4 regions of the Halomonas sp. AOP12-B1-6 genome follow, and region 4 is predicted to be linked to each of the others. Evidence: predicted binding sites of a transcription regulator. Region 4 holds the regulator's gene; each other region holds the start of a gene.

Region 1 (3,174 bases), on a different contig from region 4:
TGCTTACGGCTGCATCGCCGTTTTTTTATTTCACCTATTAGACCATGTGAATCAACGCGTTGATAACGTTGCCACCGATCTCTTGCGCTTGCCACTTGTGTTGGGTACGCCCATTTTTCTGTTTATTTCGGTGTTTGTTTTTGCCGTTCGCTACGATAAATCGGTGCCAGAAGGTTTTCTCATCCAGCGCGTAAAATATGTGATGGTGCCGTATTTTGTGTACGGCTTTATTTACTCAACGGCCGAGTGGGTGCGCTTACAAGGATCGGATGAGCCAGTGGGGTTTATCGCCAATGCCATTGAGTATTTTGTCTACGCGGGTTGGCACGGCTATTTTTTAATCATTGCGATGCAGTTTTATATGGCGTACTGGCTGTTTACACGCTTTCAGCTGTGGCGCTTAAATCCGGTGCCATGGTTATGGGGCTCTTGTGTGATCAGTATGGCCTACTGGGGGCTTGCTTACTGGTTGGGTATTGACCTGCCCGGCTACTTGCTGTGGGTCGCGCCACTAGGTTGGATCTATGTGTTTTTCTTAGCATTGGTGCTGGTACGTTATTACCCGCTAGCGCCAGAAAGCGTGCTTGCCCTACGGCCAACTTGGATGCAGCGACTGGCTCAGCCCGTTTGGCTGGCGCTGCTCGTTGCGCTGATCATTGCGGGCACTTTCGCGGGCCAGCTGGCCTTCTCATCGAAAGAAGTATGGGTGATCCCTTTTTTTGTGCTGTTTACGCTTTGCGCGATGCGCTACTTAGCCGGGCGACCGGTGCCGGTGTGGGTACGTCACGTGAATGCGCATTCGTTTGGCATTTACTTAGCGCACCCCATGTTTTTTGTGCTGGCCGATTTGGCCGTTGCGCCGCTGGCGTTGCCGGTTGTGGTATATGCCTTGGTGCTTATCGTGGTGGGCATAGTGGGGTCGGTAGCGCTTAATAAGCTGGCGAATACCTTTACGCTGGGGGCGATGTTGTTTGGTAAACAGCTTAAAGTGGCTTAAGGGCGGAAGGCGTAAAATAGGCATTAAAGGCGCAGCGTGTATGCAGTACTAAGCGTGTTTGACGCAGCCGACTCCGTGAGTGTTAACTTCCCATAATGTAGCTTATCGCAGTGTATTATTTCTTTAGGTAACAAGAAAAAATGTGCGAGCCAAACAAGAGCACCATCATGTCGAGCGCCCCTTTTTGGGGCATTGACGGGTGTTTTTGTTCTATTTTGGTGCATTGAGCGTGTTTTTAGCCCCTGCCTGGCTTCAGTGAGCGCGCTATGCGCCATCACGAGGCACTAAAGAGTATTTTTTAATGTTTATAAAACAAATGGTTGTTGTTTTTTAATACCATAATGGTGCAGTGTTGGCATGATCTATGCTTTCTCCTGTGCAGTAGGTTTTACAGCGGCTACAGGTCGTAGGCAGAAGCCTTGCGGCATGATAAAACGATAGCCGGCCTGAAAGGCTCGCTCAGCGCTTTGTTTATATTTTTCAGCAAGCGCTTGGGGAGCAAAAAATGACAGGCGTGCGTTTTTGCACGTATTTTGTCGCACAACACTTTTATCGGTAGCTTACTGTCGTTAGCTTTAAGCCACGCTCATACCGGAGGACACTATGTCAGCCAAGACCATAGCGCTAATTGAAGAACATGATGTTAAGTGGGTAGACCTGCGTTTCACTGATACGCTCGGTAAAGAACACCATGTCACCGTGCCTGCTCGCGACGTGACCGAAGAGTTTTTTGAAAATGGCCAGATGTTTGATGGTTCTTCCATCGGCGGCTGGAAGGGCATCAACGAATCCGACATGATTCTGAGCCCAGAGGACGGCTCTGCCTACCTCGATCCTTTCACTGAAGACGCTACGCTGGTGCTGCGTTGCGACATCATCGAACCTGCGACGATGCAAGGCTATGATCGTGATCCGCGCTCCATCGCTAAGCGTGCAGAAGCGTTTCTGCAGTCTACAGGCCTTGGCGACACCGCCTTCTTTGGTCCTGAGCCTGAATTCTTTATCTTTGACGAAGTACATTGGAAAACCGACATGCAGGGTTCCATGTACAAAATCTCTTCTGATGAAGGCGCTTGGGCGACTGACAGCGTCGTGGAAGGTGGTAACTTGGGCCACCGTCCGCGCCTGAAAGGCGGCTACTTCCCGGTTCCGCCGGTTGATAGCTTCCATGATATTCGTGGCGCTATGTGTAATACGTTGGAGGCGATTGGCCAGACCGTGGAAGTTCATCACCACGAAGTTGCCAACGCAGGTCAGAACGAAATCGGCGTTAGATTCAATACGCTGGTGAAGAAAGCTGACGAAGTGCAGGAAATGAAGTACGTGATCCACAACGTGGCGCACGCTTACGGTAAAACGGCCACCTTCATGCCCAAGCCGCTAGTAGGCGACAACGGTTCTGGTATGCACGTCCACCAGTCGTTCTGGAAAGATGGTAACAACCAGTTCGCCGGTGATGAGTACGCAGGCCTGTCTGAAATGGCGCTTTACTACATTGGCGGCATCATCAAGCACGCTCGTGCGTTGAACGCGTTCACCAACGCTTCTACCAACTCGTACAAGCGTCTGGTGCCTGGCTACGAAGCGCCGGTAATGCTGGCCTACAGCGCGCGTAACCGTTCAGCTTCTATTCGTATTCCTTACACCGCTAGCCCGAAAGGCAAGCGCGTAGAAGCTCGCTTCCCTGATCCGACCGCTAACCCGTACCTGGCGTTCTCTGCCATGTTGATGGCTGGTATCGACGGCATTAAAAACAAGATTCACCCTGGCGACGCCATGGATAAGAACTTGTACGATCTGCCGCCAGAAGAAGGTAAGGCGATCCCTACGGTCGCGAACAGTTTGGATCAAGCATTGGAAGCGCTCGACGCTGACCGTGCGTTCTTGACCGAAGGTGGCGTGTTCACTGACGATATGATCAATGCTTACATTGAGCTCAAAATGGAAGAAGTTAATCGTGTTCGCATGACGACTCACCCGATTGAGTTTGATATGTACTACAGCTGCTAATCAGCGCATTAGCCGTTGACTGTTGCTGGCGAGATGTTAATAGCAGTGATAAACCCCGCTTCGGCGGGGTTTTTTTATAGCGAGCACCAAGTTGGTGCAATAATAAAAGCGTTAGTGCAGTGCGATGCGATAAAAGGGCTCGATTCTTGGTATTACGTTGCTCGCAG
Region 2 (3,174 bases), on a different contig from region 4:
CTTGGGTGGCGGCAATGCCAGCGTGGATGTCACCGGGCCAATTGCCGATACCGGCCTGGCCTTCCGATTTATCGTCCATCATGAAGATGAAGACTCCGCGCGCGTTTTTGGTCATGATCGACGCACGATTATTGCCCCTTCGCTGCGCTGGGAAGGCCGCGAAAGTCGCGCACAAATCTCCTATGAGTATCGCGACTACGACTTGGATCTAGATCGCGGCACGGTAATGATTGATGGTGAACCTGCCAAGGTACCTAGTGACCGCCGTTTCGACGAATCCTGGTCGCGGGTTTTCGGTCACGACGAAGCCGTCACCGCCTGGTGGGAACAGGATATTAACAACGACTGGTCAACACGGCTCACCTACGGCTGGAACCGCCGGCAGTACAGCGATGGCCAACCGCGAGTACTAAGCGTTAACGAGCAGAGCGGTGCATTAACACGTCGTGCCGATGCCAATATCGGCTTTGACCGCCGCGTACAGTACACCGCCTGGGATACTAGCGGCACCGCCTCTGTGGCAGGCATGCGCCACGACCTTACCGTAGGAATTGACCACGAACGTCGCCGCGACTATCTGGCCGAGGTGTACCGCGGCTCGTCGGTGACTGATCAAAATATTTACGCTATGAGCTACGGCGGCCTGACGCTGGATAGCGACAGCCTTAACACCTCGCGAAGCAATCGCTTGGATGAGGTTAATACGACCGGCATTTATCTTAATGACCGCTGGCACTTCAACGACCGCTGGACGCTGGGGCTAGGCGGGCGCTATACCCACTACGAGCAGTTTTCCGGCGGTGGTCAGGACTTCATTACCGAGACGGATACCAGCGACGATATTTTCTTGCCATCAATCAATCTGCTGCATCGCCTGACCTCGGATACGTCCGTTTATGCCAGCTACAGCGAAGCGTTTGTGCCCAATGGTGCCGACAGCGATACCGGACAAGCGCTGGCCCCTGAACACAGCATGGGTAGCGAAATCGGTGTGAAGCACCTATGGAACGACCAGTTCTCGTTGGCCGTTGCGCTGTTCGATATCCGCAAGGAGAATGTTGCCGTCTCCGACAACGGTGTGACCCGCACGGTAGGCGAAGCGGGTTCACGGGGGGTGGAGCTAACGGTTTCCGGCCAGTTGACCGATCAGCTTGCACTATTAGGCGCTTACGCCTATACCGACACCGAAGTACTCAAAGACACGGAAGATACCCAGGGCAACCGGCTGACCAACGCCGCACGCCATACCGCCAGCCTCTACTTGGCACACGACTTAACAACCGCGCCAGGACTGGGCAACTGGCGCTTAGGTGGCGGGGTTCGCTATGTGGGTGAGCGCGAAGGCGATGCTGACAACAGCTTTCAATTAGATGCCTACACCGTCGCTGACGCGTTTATCGGCTGGGACACCCCTTGGCTGGGCGACACCCTCCACCTGCAGCTCAATGCCAAGAATCTGTTCGACACCACTTACTACCCTTCAAGCGGTGGCAACACACGGGTAGTGGTCGGCGACCCCCTGGAAGTCAGCCTACAGGCATCGGTTAGGTTTTGAAGCCTGGGTAAATAACGGCTGACTTGGCACTATGATTGCTTATACATTAAGGTTTAACGCTGTATACAGTTAGCGGTAACAGCTGATATGACGTGTTAGCCGTTGTGCCTTCCCATTTTCAAGGAGCTCGCTATGTCCCGCCCTCTGACTACGCCTCTCAATATTCTCGTTATCGGCGCGGGCATTGGCGGGCTGAGCACCGCTCTCGCTTTCCAGCGGCAAGGGCATCAGGTCACGGTGGTGGAGCGCGTAGCAACGATGCGTCCAGTAGGCGCGGCGCTCTCGATATGGTCTAACGGCGTGAAAGTCATGCATCAACTGGGCCTTGGTAACGCCATTGAAGGCTTAAGTGGCAGCATCACCCAGATGCGCTATCTGACGCATGACGGTCAACTCTTAACCGATTTTAGCCTGGTGCCGCTATTTGAAGAGATTGAGCAGCGTGCATGCCCTATTTCCCGCGCCGCCCTACAACAAATGCTGCTAGATGCGGTAGGCACCGAGCATGTGCAGTTTGGCCGCCGCTGTCATGATTACACGCTAACGCAAGACGGTGTATCTGCGCATTTTGACGATGGTGAAAGCCTGCACGCCGACTTATTAGTCGTCGCCGAAGGTACTCATTCAAAGCTACGCGGTAAGGTCGTGGGGCATCCCGTTGAGCGCCAATACGTGGGTTATGTGAACTGGAATGTACGCGTTCCCGTTGATGATGCCTTGGCACCGCAGAGTCACTGGGATCAATATGTCGGCGACGCAAAGCGTGTCTCGTTTATGCCCATGGGCAACGGGGGCAATGCCGAAGGCGCGCAGGAATTCTATTGCTTTCTTGATGTACCGCTTCCCGCTGGCACCACCAACGACCCCAGCCACTATCGCGATGAATTACGCGCACACTTTGCAGGCTGGGCTGCGCCGGTGCAGGCACTTATTGAACGCTTCGACCCTGCGCGCATGGCGCGTGTGGAAATCTACGATATCCCTCCGCTTGACTCACTGACCGCACCGCGTGTTGCCCTTCTGGGTGATGCTGCTCATGGCATGGCACCCGACCTTGGCCAAGGCGGCTGTCAAGCGATGGAAGACGCCTGGGTACTGGCTCAAGTCGTGCAACGAGCACTTGAAGAACATACCGACACCTCATCTGCCATTGCCAGCGCCTTGACGCAGTACGACGCGCAACGCGTTAGCCGAGTGGGAGAGATCGTCCAGCGCGCCCGTAAGCGCGCGGAAATGATTCATGGCCACGACGACGCCCAAACGCAAGCCTGGTACGACGAACTCAAGCACGAGGATGGTCAAGCCATTCTTAAAGGGTTGAAGACAACGGTTACCAGCGGGCCACTTGGCTAGTGCAATGCTAACGTTCAATAGGTGCTGGCTTGCCATCAGCGCTTAGATAGGTACCGGTCGTCTGACTAACCGGCTTTATCCTCTTAGGAGATATACCCATGCCACTTTCTACCTGGCTGCTGTTTGTTGCCATGGCGCTGGTCAGCATTGCGAGCCCTGGGCCCGCTTTTTTAGTCGCGGTGCGTAATGGCATAGCCGGTGGAACAAAGCGCGTGGCGCTTTCCTCGTTGGGCAATATTATCGGCCTGCTAATACTCGCGAGCGCC
Region 3 (3,174 bases), 260 kb from region 4:
GGGTACGAAAGTCTTCACTGCTAAAGGTAATGCCCTGGGTCGCCAATTTGCGATAAAGCGCTTTTGAAATATCCAGGCTCATGCGATTTAAACCGCCATCAGGATCATCTTCGCTGATCGGCTGATGCTTGTGATCATAGGCATCAGCAATATCCACTTGGCATAGTTGACGCAGGGAGTAGTTGCGCTGTAACTCAGACAAAACGCCGATTTCCAGCCCCCAGTCTGCAGGTATACGAATGCCTTCCAACACGTCACTACGCATAGCGAACTCACCCGAGAGCGGGTAGCGAAAGCTATCCAAATAGTCCAGGTAAGGCAGCGGCCCACAGACGATTTTTAACGCCCGCAACAGCGGCGTCACTAATAGCCGTGAGACGCGGCCATTCAATTGCCCCTCTGCAATACGCGGATAGTAGCCTTTACAAAAACGATAGTTAAAATTCGGATGAGCGACCGGATACATTAAACGCGCCAGCAAACCCCGCTCGTAGGTCAAAATATCGCAATCGTGTAGCCCAACCACCGATGACCGCCCAGACGCCAATACATAGCCTGCGCAGTACCACACATTGCGCCCTTTGCCTGGTTCTAACGCACCCAACCCATGCTCTTCAAGCTCCGCATCCAAGGCACGTAATCGTGGGCCATCATTCCACAAAATACGCGTATGTTGAGGCAGGCGAGAGAAAAACTCCTTGGCATGTAAAAACTGCTCACGATCAGCCCGATCCAGGCCGATTATGATCTCATTGAGATAAGGCACTTTCACTAACTCATCAACAATCGCCGATAATGCGGTTCCTTCCAATTCCGAAAATAATGAAGGCAGGATTAATCCCATTGGGCGTCGACGTGAAAATTGGCATAGCTCCTGCTCTAACGCCTCTACCGGGCGTCGAGTGAGGTTGTGAAAATCAGTAATAATGCCGTTTTGATGAAAGTCGCTCATATGTTTGCCTTCCTGAGTAGGTTAAATAACGGCATCACATGTTGTTGCCGCGACTAAACGGCGTTCGTCTCGCCCCCAAAAATGGGCCACCCCCTCAGCCCAGCCAGTCGGCCCTGCTGCTTGCGTGCGATATAACGACAGGCTATTGGGCTCAACGATCAAATCATGACAGCCACGAATAACCACAGCTTGATCGACGGCTTCCAGCATCGTGACATCGTTGGGCCCGTCCCCCAGGCCAAGTGAAAGCGGCGTACGCCCTCTTAAGGTGGTAAACCGCTTAATTAACCACTCCACCGCGCTACCTTTGTCGGCAGTGCGTCCCATGACATGCCAAAAACGTCCGCCTTGAGTCAACGCCAATCCATCGCCTTCCAAGGCAGCACGGAAGGCATCCAAGGCAGCCGCATTGTCTTGCCATAACAGTGGCTCGCTGCCTTCTCGCTGACGTGCATCCCGGGCACGCGCTTCGTCAAGCCCGGTGAGTTTCACTACCTCTAAGACGCTCATCTCACTCATACGCGTAAAGCGGCATTTTAGCCGTTCTCGCCACACCTTGAGACGAGCACGAATAAAGCCAATATCGACCCCCGGATGCTTGATCACCACACCGTCGCGCCCACTGCCCGGGCGATCTAAACGTGCATGACACCAGCCAGGCGGCAGGCCAATGACCGCGCCATTTTCAGCAATAAAAGGCGTTGCGGTAAGACCCAGCGCTTCGCGTAAAGGGATTAGCTCGGCACGGGTTTTACTGGTGACGGGGATTACCGGCACTCCCATCTGTTTTAATCGGGCAAGCCACGGCGCAGCGGGACTGAAGTCATAGCTATGGTGGTCTAATAGCGAGCCATCTAAGTCGGTGACGACTAAGCGAGGCTGCAAAGCAGGATCTATGGAAAAGATTGGCGCTGAGAGACGATTGGCTTCAAGCATGGCACTACCTCGTTTCAGTCTTAACGCACAGTTAAGACGTCGTGTCTGGATTACCAAGCTTATAAGGCAAATAATGCGCCAAAAACGATAAATGCTGGTTTCGCAGTGAGTTACATATCACTTGTGTAGTGGCATTGCGCTCAAGCCAATGGCAGCACCAAAAAGCAGCGTTGATAGCGCACCCAAAAGGCGCATAAAACAATCGGCGCACGCTGCTGTCTTCCAACGGCTGTGTGGCTGATGCACAGTGGTGCTAATACCCTGTCCGCTGCGTGTAGGCTAAACCTTTCTAAAGTGATGCATTAAAGCAAAATGCGCGCTAGCATACTCATCGAAGAAATGACCGCAGAGTGAGCCCTTTCCCACCAGGCGCTAGCCAACGGCCAGCGTAATTGGTGATTTCAGGCCTTTGATCTAAATAGCACGCTCGCAGCGTGTTAGAGGGCAAAGGGGGCTGGTAAAGCCATCTATCCCAATCGTCAAATATGTAAAGGTTTCCTATGGGTCGTCAACGACAGACTGTTAAGCAACATATTATTGTTATTGCTAGCCGCGTCATCAAACTGACCGCCAATATCACCAAAGTGCTTTGCTATCCTTTCCACGCCGCCTTTCCTAACAAGCGCTTTACCCTGCCAGCCTATGCGCCACCGTTGCTTCAGCCCTCCGCCAAGAAAGTGGCAATCCCGCGGATTATTTGGCAGACCAACTTCACGGACAAAGTGACGCTGCCTGTCTATCTAAACTATTTATTTAATCGCCTGATGGCCCCACGTTTTGAATATCGTTTTATGGTGACGGAAGCAAGGCACCTATTTATTGCGGATCACTATGACAGTGAAATCACTCAAAACTATTTGAAATTACAGATAGGTGCTGCACAGGCTGATTTCTGGCGGCTGCTGGTGCTACAAGAATATGGCGGCGTTTATTTAGATATCGATGCCCATGCTATTTGGCCGTTAAGCGATACGTTAGCCAGGAATACGGAGGAGCTGTACGTCGTCACGCGGCGCGGGGATTTCAGTAATTACTTTATTGCCAGCAAGCCTCAAAACCCGAATCTCGAAAAATTAATCAATCAGGTTAATAACAATATTAAAGACAATCAGCTCACTAACGTATTTGAGCTAACCGGGCCAGGCGTGTTCAATCAATTGCTAAACATACAAGAGGTGCCCACGGTTTCTTACCGCCATGCCTGCAATCAAGGCAGCTTTACTAACGAGCACTTTCAGTACATCGATAAAGCAGCGGGAAAGTGGACCAAAGAGCAACAAAAAGTG
Region 4 (3,174 bases):
TGCTGACAATGCGCCGATAAAAACACTATATGCCCACCACTTGGCAAAAAGTTACAAACGCCGCCGAGTGGTTAAAGATATTAACTTGGAAATCTCCCAAGGCAGCGTCGTTGGCTTACTCGGCCCTAACGGCGCGGGCAAAACCACGTCGTTTTATATGATTGTCGGGCTGGTCAAATCTGACGCCGGCAAAGTGGGTATTGACGACTTAGATTTAACTCGTGCTCCGATGCATGAGCGCGCAGCGGCAGGCATTGGCTACCTGCCCCAAGAAGCGTCTATTTTTCGCAAATTATCGGTTGCCGATAACATTATGGCGATATTAGAAACGCGCAAAGAGCTCGACCGCCCAGGTCGCGAAGAGCGCCTGGAGGCTCTGCTTGAAGATTTCCATATCACCCATATTCGCGACAACCTAGGCATGAGCCTCTCAGGGGGAGAGCGTCGCCGTGTAGAAATTGCCCGCTCGCTAGCGACCGAACCCGCCTTCATCTTGCTAGATGAGCCCTTTGCCGGGGTTGACCCCATTTCAGTGGGCGAGATTAAAACCATCATTCGCGCGCTGAAACAGCGCCACATTGGCGTTCTGATTACCGACCATAACGTCCGTGAAACGCTGGACATTTGCGATATCGCTTATATTGTCGGCGATGGCCATATCATCGCCAGCGGCCCCCCGGCATCTATCCTCACTAACCAGCAAGTCAGGGATGTTTATCTGGGCGCAGATTTTCGTCTGTAGGCTTATTTTTGCCCATAAATCCCGCCTTATAACGCTTTAACTACCAATGGCATGCTTATTGCACTTGCACCCAGCTCCCACTCGCACTAGGGTAAAGCATTCCGATTAACGAGTGGTTCTCAAATGGTCATGAAAGCTTCTCTTCAACTGCGCATTGGGACACAGCTGACCATGACACCTCAGCTGCAGCAGGCTATCGCCCTGCTGCAGCTATCGACTCTGGATCTTCGTCAGGAAATTCAGCAGGCCTTAGATGCCAACCCCATGCTGGAACAGGAAGATGAGTTCGGTGAAGAGGCCGTAAGCGAGCCTAAAGAGGAGGAGTGGTCAGAGAGCATTCCCACCGAGCTTTCCGTTGATAGCGACTGGTCGGACACCTATCAAGACATTGGCGGCACTGGCAGCAGCAGCGAGGGCCCTGATTTTGAGCGCCAGGCTGCCGAACAGAGCCTTCATGGCCACCTATTGTGGCAACTCGCCATGACCGATTTTAGTGTGCGTGAACAGCTGGTTTCCGAGAGCCTCATTGATGCACTAGATGCCAACGGCTATTTGACCCAGCCGCTTAATGATATTCGTGAAGGGCTACGCGCCCAGGGCATTGATAGCCTTAGCCAGCGCGAAGTCGAAACGACATTATTAAAACTGCAGCAATTCGAGCCCACCGGTATTTTTGCCCGCGACCTGCGTGAATGCTTGATGCTGCAGCTCGCCGCCCTGCCAGATGATACGCCACTGCTAGTGCCTGCTCGTAGGCTAGTGCGTCAGTTTCTTGAAGCGCTCAGCAAAGATGACATGCGCTTACTCAAGCGACGCTTAGGACTCGATGACGAGCAGCTAGCCGATGTCATCCAGCTAATTCGCAGCCTAGATCCACGCCCAGGCAGCGCTTATGGCGTGACCAACGACAGCTACATCACGCCCGACCTGGTGGTGCGTCATGATAATGAAGGCTGGCATTTAGAGCTCAATCAGGACGCCCTGCCTCGGTTAAGAATCCAACCTGATTACGCCAGCCTGATAAAGCGTGCGGACAAAAGTCAGGATAATCAGTTTTTGAAAGAACACCTGCAGGAAGCGCGCTGGTTAATTAAAAGCCTTTCGAGTCGTAACGACACGCTGCTGCGAGTGGGCCGTGAAATCATTACCCGTCAAATCGGCTTTCTCGAACATGGCGAAGAATCCATGAAACCGCTGATTTTGGCCGATATAGCCGCAGCCGTTGAAATGCATGAATCAACGATTTCACGGGTGACAACGCAGAAATATATTCATACGCCGCGTGGCGTGTTCGAGCTGAAATACTTTTTCTCTAGCCAAGTGAGTGGCCAGGATGGCGACAGCCACTCCAGTACCGCGATCCGCGCCCGCCTGAAAAAGCTGGTTCACGAAGAAGCGCCCAGCAAACCGCTTTCTGATAGCCGCTTAGTGACATTATTAGAAGAAGGTGGCATTCAAGTTGCAAGGCGTACGGTAGCCAAATATCGTGAAGCCATGGGCATTCCCTCTTCCAGTGAGCGGCGCCGTTTGCGCTAGGATCTGCCAGGTTGCAGCGAAACTCTCGACAAGGGCTTTGCAACGGGGCAAAAAGGGTTACAATCAAAAGGGCTACATATCTAAGTACTAAGTACAGTCCCTAAGTACGGTTCCTAAGCACGGTTCCTAAGTACAGTCCGATAGATAAGGAGTACGTCAATGCAAGTAAATATCACTGGTCATCACGTAGAACTGACTGACGCCTTGCGTGACTATGTTAATGAAAAGCTTGAACGTGTTGAGCGTCATTACGACAATATAACCACTGTGCAGGTCACCCTATCGGTGGAGAAAGAACGCCAACAGGCAGCCTGCACACTGCATGCAGCAGGCGCTGACTTACATGCAGAAGCCCTAGACAGTGATATGTATGCCGCTATCGATGCGCTAGCGGACAAAATTGATCGTCAACTCGTTAAACATAAGGAAAAAGCACAAGCTCGCGCCCAAGGCGCAGGTGTGCGTTAATTCAATGACGTTGGAAACCATACTCCCCCCAGAGCGCGTTCTTTTCGACGTCCCTGGGGGCAGCAAAAAAAGGGTGCTGGAATTTTTCAGCACCTTTATCGCCCAAAATACGCCCAGTTTAGATAGCCAAGAAGTGTTCAGTCGCTTAATCGGCCGAGAACGCTTAGGTAGCACAGGGATTGGTAACGGCGTGGCTATTCCACATGCCCGCAGCCCTCACTGCTCTACGCCTATTGCTGGTTTTTTAAAACTCTCAGAAGCGATTGATTTTGATGCTATCGACGGCGACCCCGTTGATCTAGTGTTTGTGCTGCTCGTACCGGAACAAGCGGATGACACACACCTCTCTTTGCTAGGCCAAGTAGCCACCATCATGAATGATGCGGATACTCGCCAGCGGCTACGCAAAGCAGGCAGTCAGCGCGAAC

What was found. Region 4 encodes sigma-54, which starts transcription at its own class of promoters, with help from an activator protein. Its sites were predicted from a motif close to TGGCACNNNNNTTGCTNT; they were not measured.
Region 1: glnA (glutamate--ammonia ligase) is a predicted target of sigma-54. The motif match lies at 1,351-1,368, and genes of this name have one in related genera.
Region 2: hpxO (FAD-dependent urate hydroxylase HpxO) is a predicted target of sigma-54. The motif match lies at 1,580-1,597, and genes of this name have one in related genera.
Region 3: ACT3TR_RS01540 (HAD-IIB family hydrolase) is a predicted target of sigma-54. The motif match lies at 1,952-1,969, and genes of this name have one in related genera.

The regions. Positions count from the first base shown of each region.
Region 1 covers NZ_JBQSYK010000006.1:124,437-127,610, reverse strand. Annotated here, with positions in the region: gene ACT3TR_RS16470 (acyltransferase family protein) at 1-997, shown strand, start outside; gene glnA (glutamate--ammonia ligase) at 1,601-3,007, shown strand.
Region 2 covers NZ_JBQSYK010000002.1:223,329-226,502, forward strand. Annotated here, with positions in the region: gene ACT3TR_RS06315 (TonB-dependent siderophore receptor) at 1-1,555, shown strand, start outside; gene hpxO (FAD-dependent urate hydroxylase HpxO) at 1,688-2,908, shown strand; gene ACT3TR_RS06325 (LysE family translocator) at 3,007-3,174, shown strand, end outside.
Region 3 covers NZ_JBQSYK010000001.1:343,209-346,382, forward strand. Annotated here, with positions in the region: gene ACT3TR_RS01535 (glycosyl transferase) at 1-952, opposite strand, end outside; gene ACT3TR_RS01540 (HAD-IIB family hydrolase) at 974-1,888, opposite strand; gene ACT3TR_RS01545 (glycosyltransferase family 32 protein) at 2,389-3,174, shown strand, end outside.
Region 4 covers NZ_JBQSYK010000001.1:82,909-86,082, forward strand. Annotated here, with positions in the region: gene lptB (LPS export ABC transporter ATP-binding protein) at 1-742, shown strand, start outside; gene ACT3TR_RS00420 (RNA polymerase factor sigma-54) at 866-2,278, shown strand; gene hpf (ribosome hibernation-promoting factor, HPF/YfiA family) at 2,438-2,746, shown strand; gene ACT3TR_RS00430 (PTS sugar transporter subunit IIA) at 2,751-3,174, shown strand, end outside.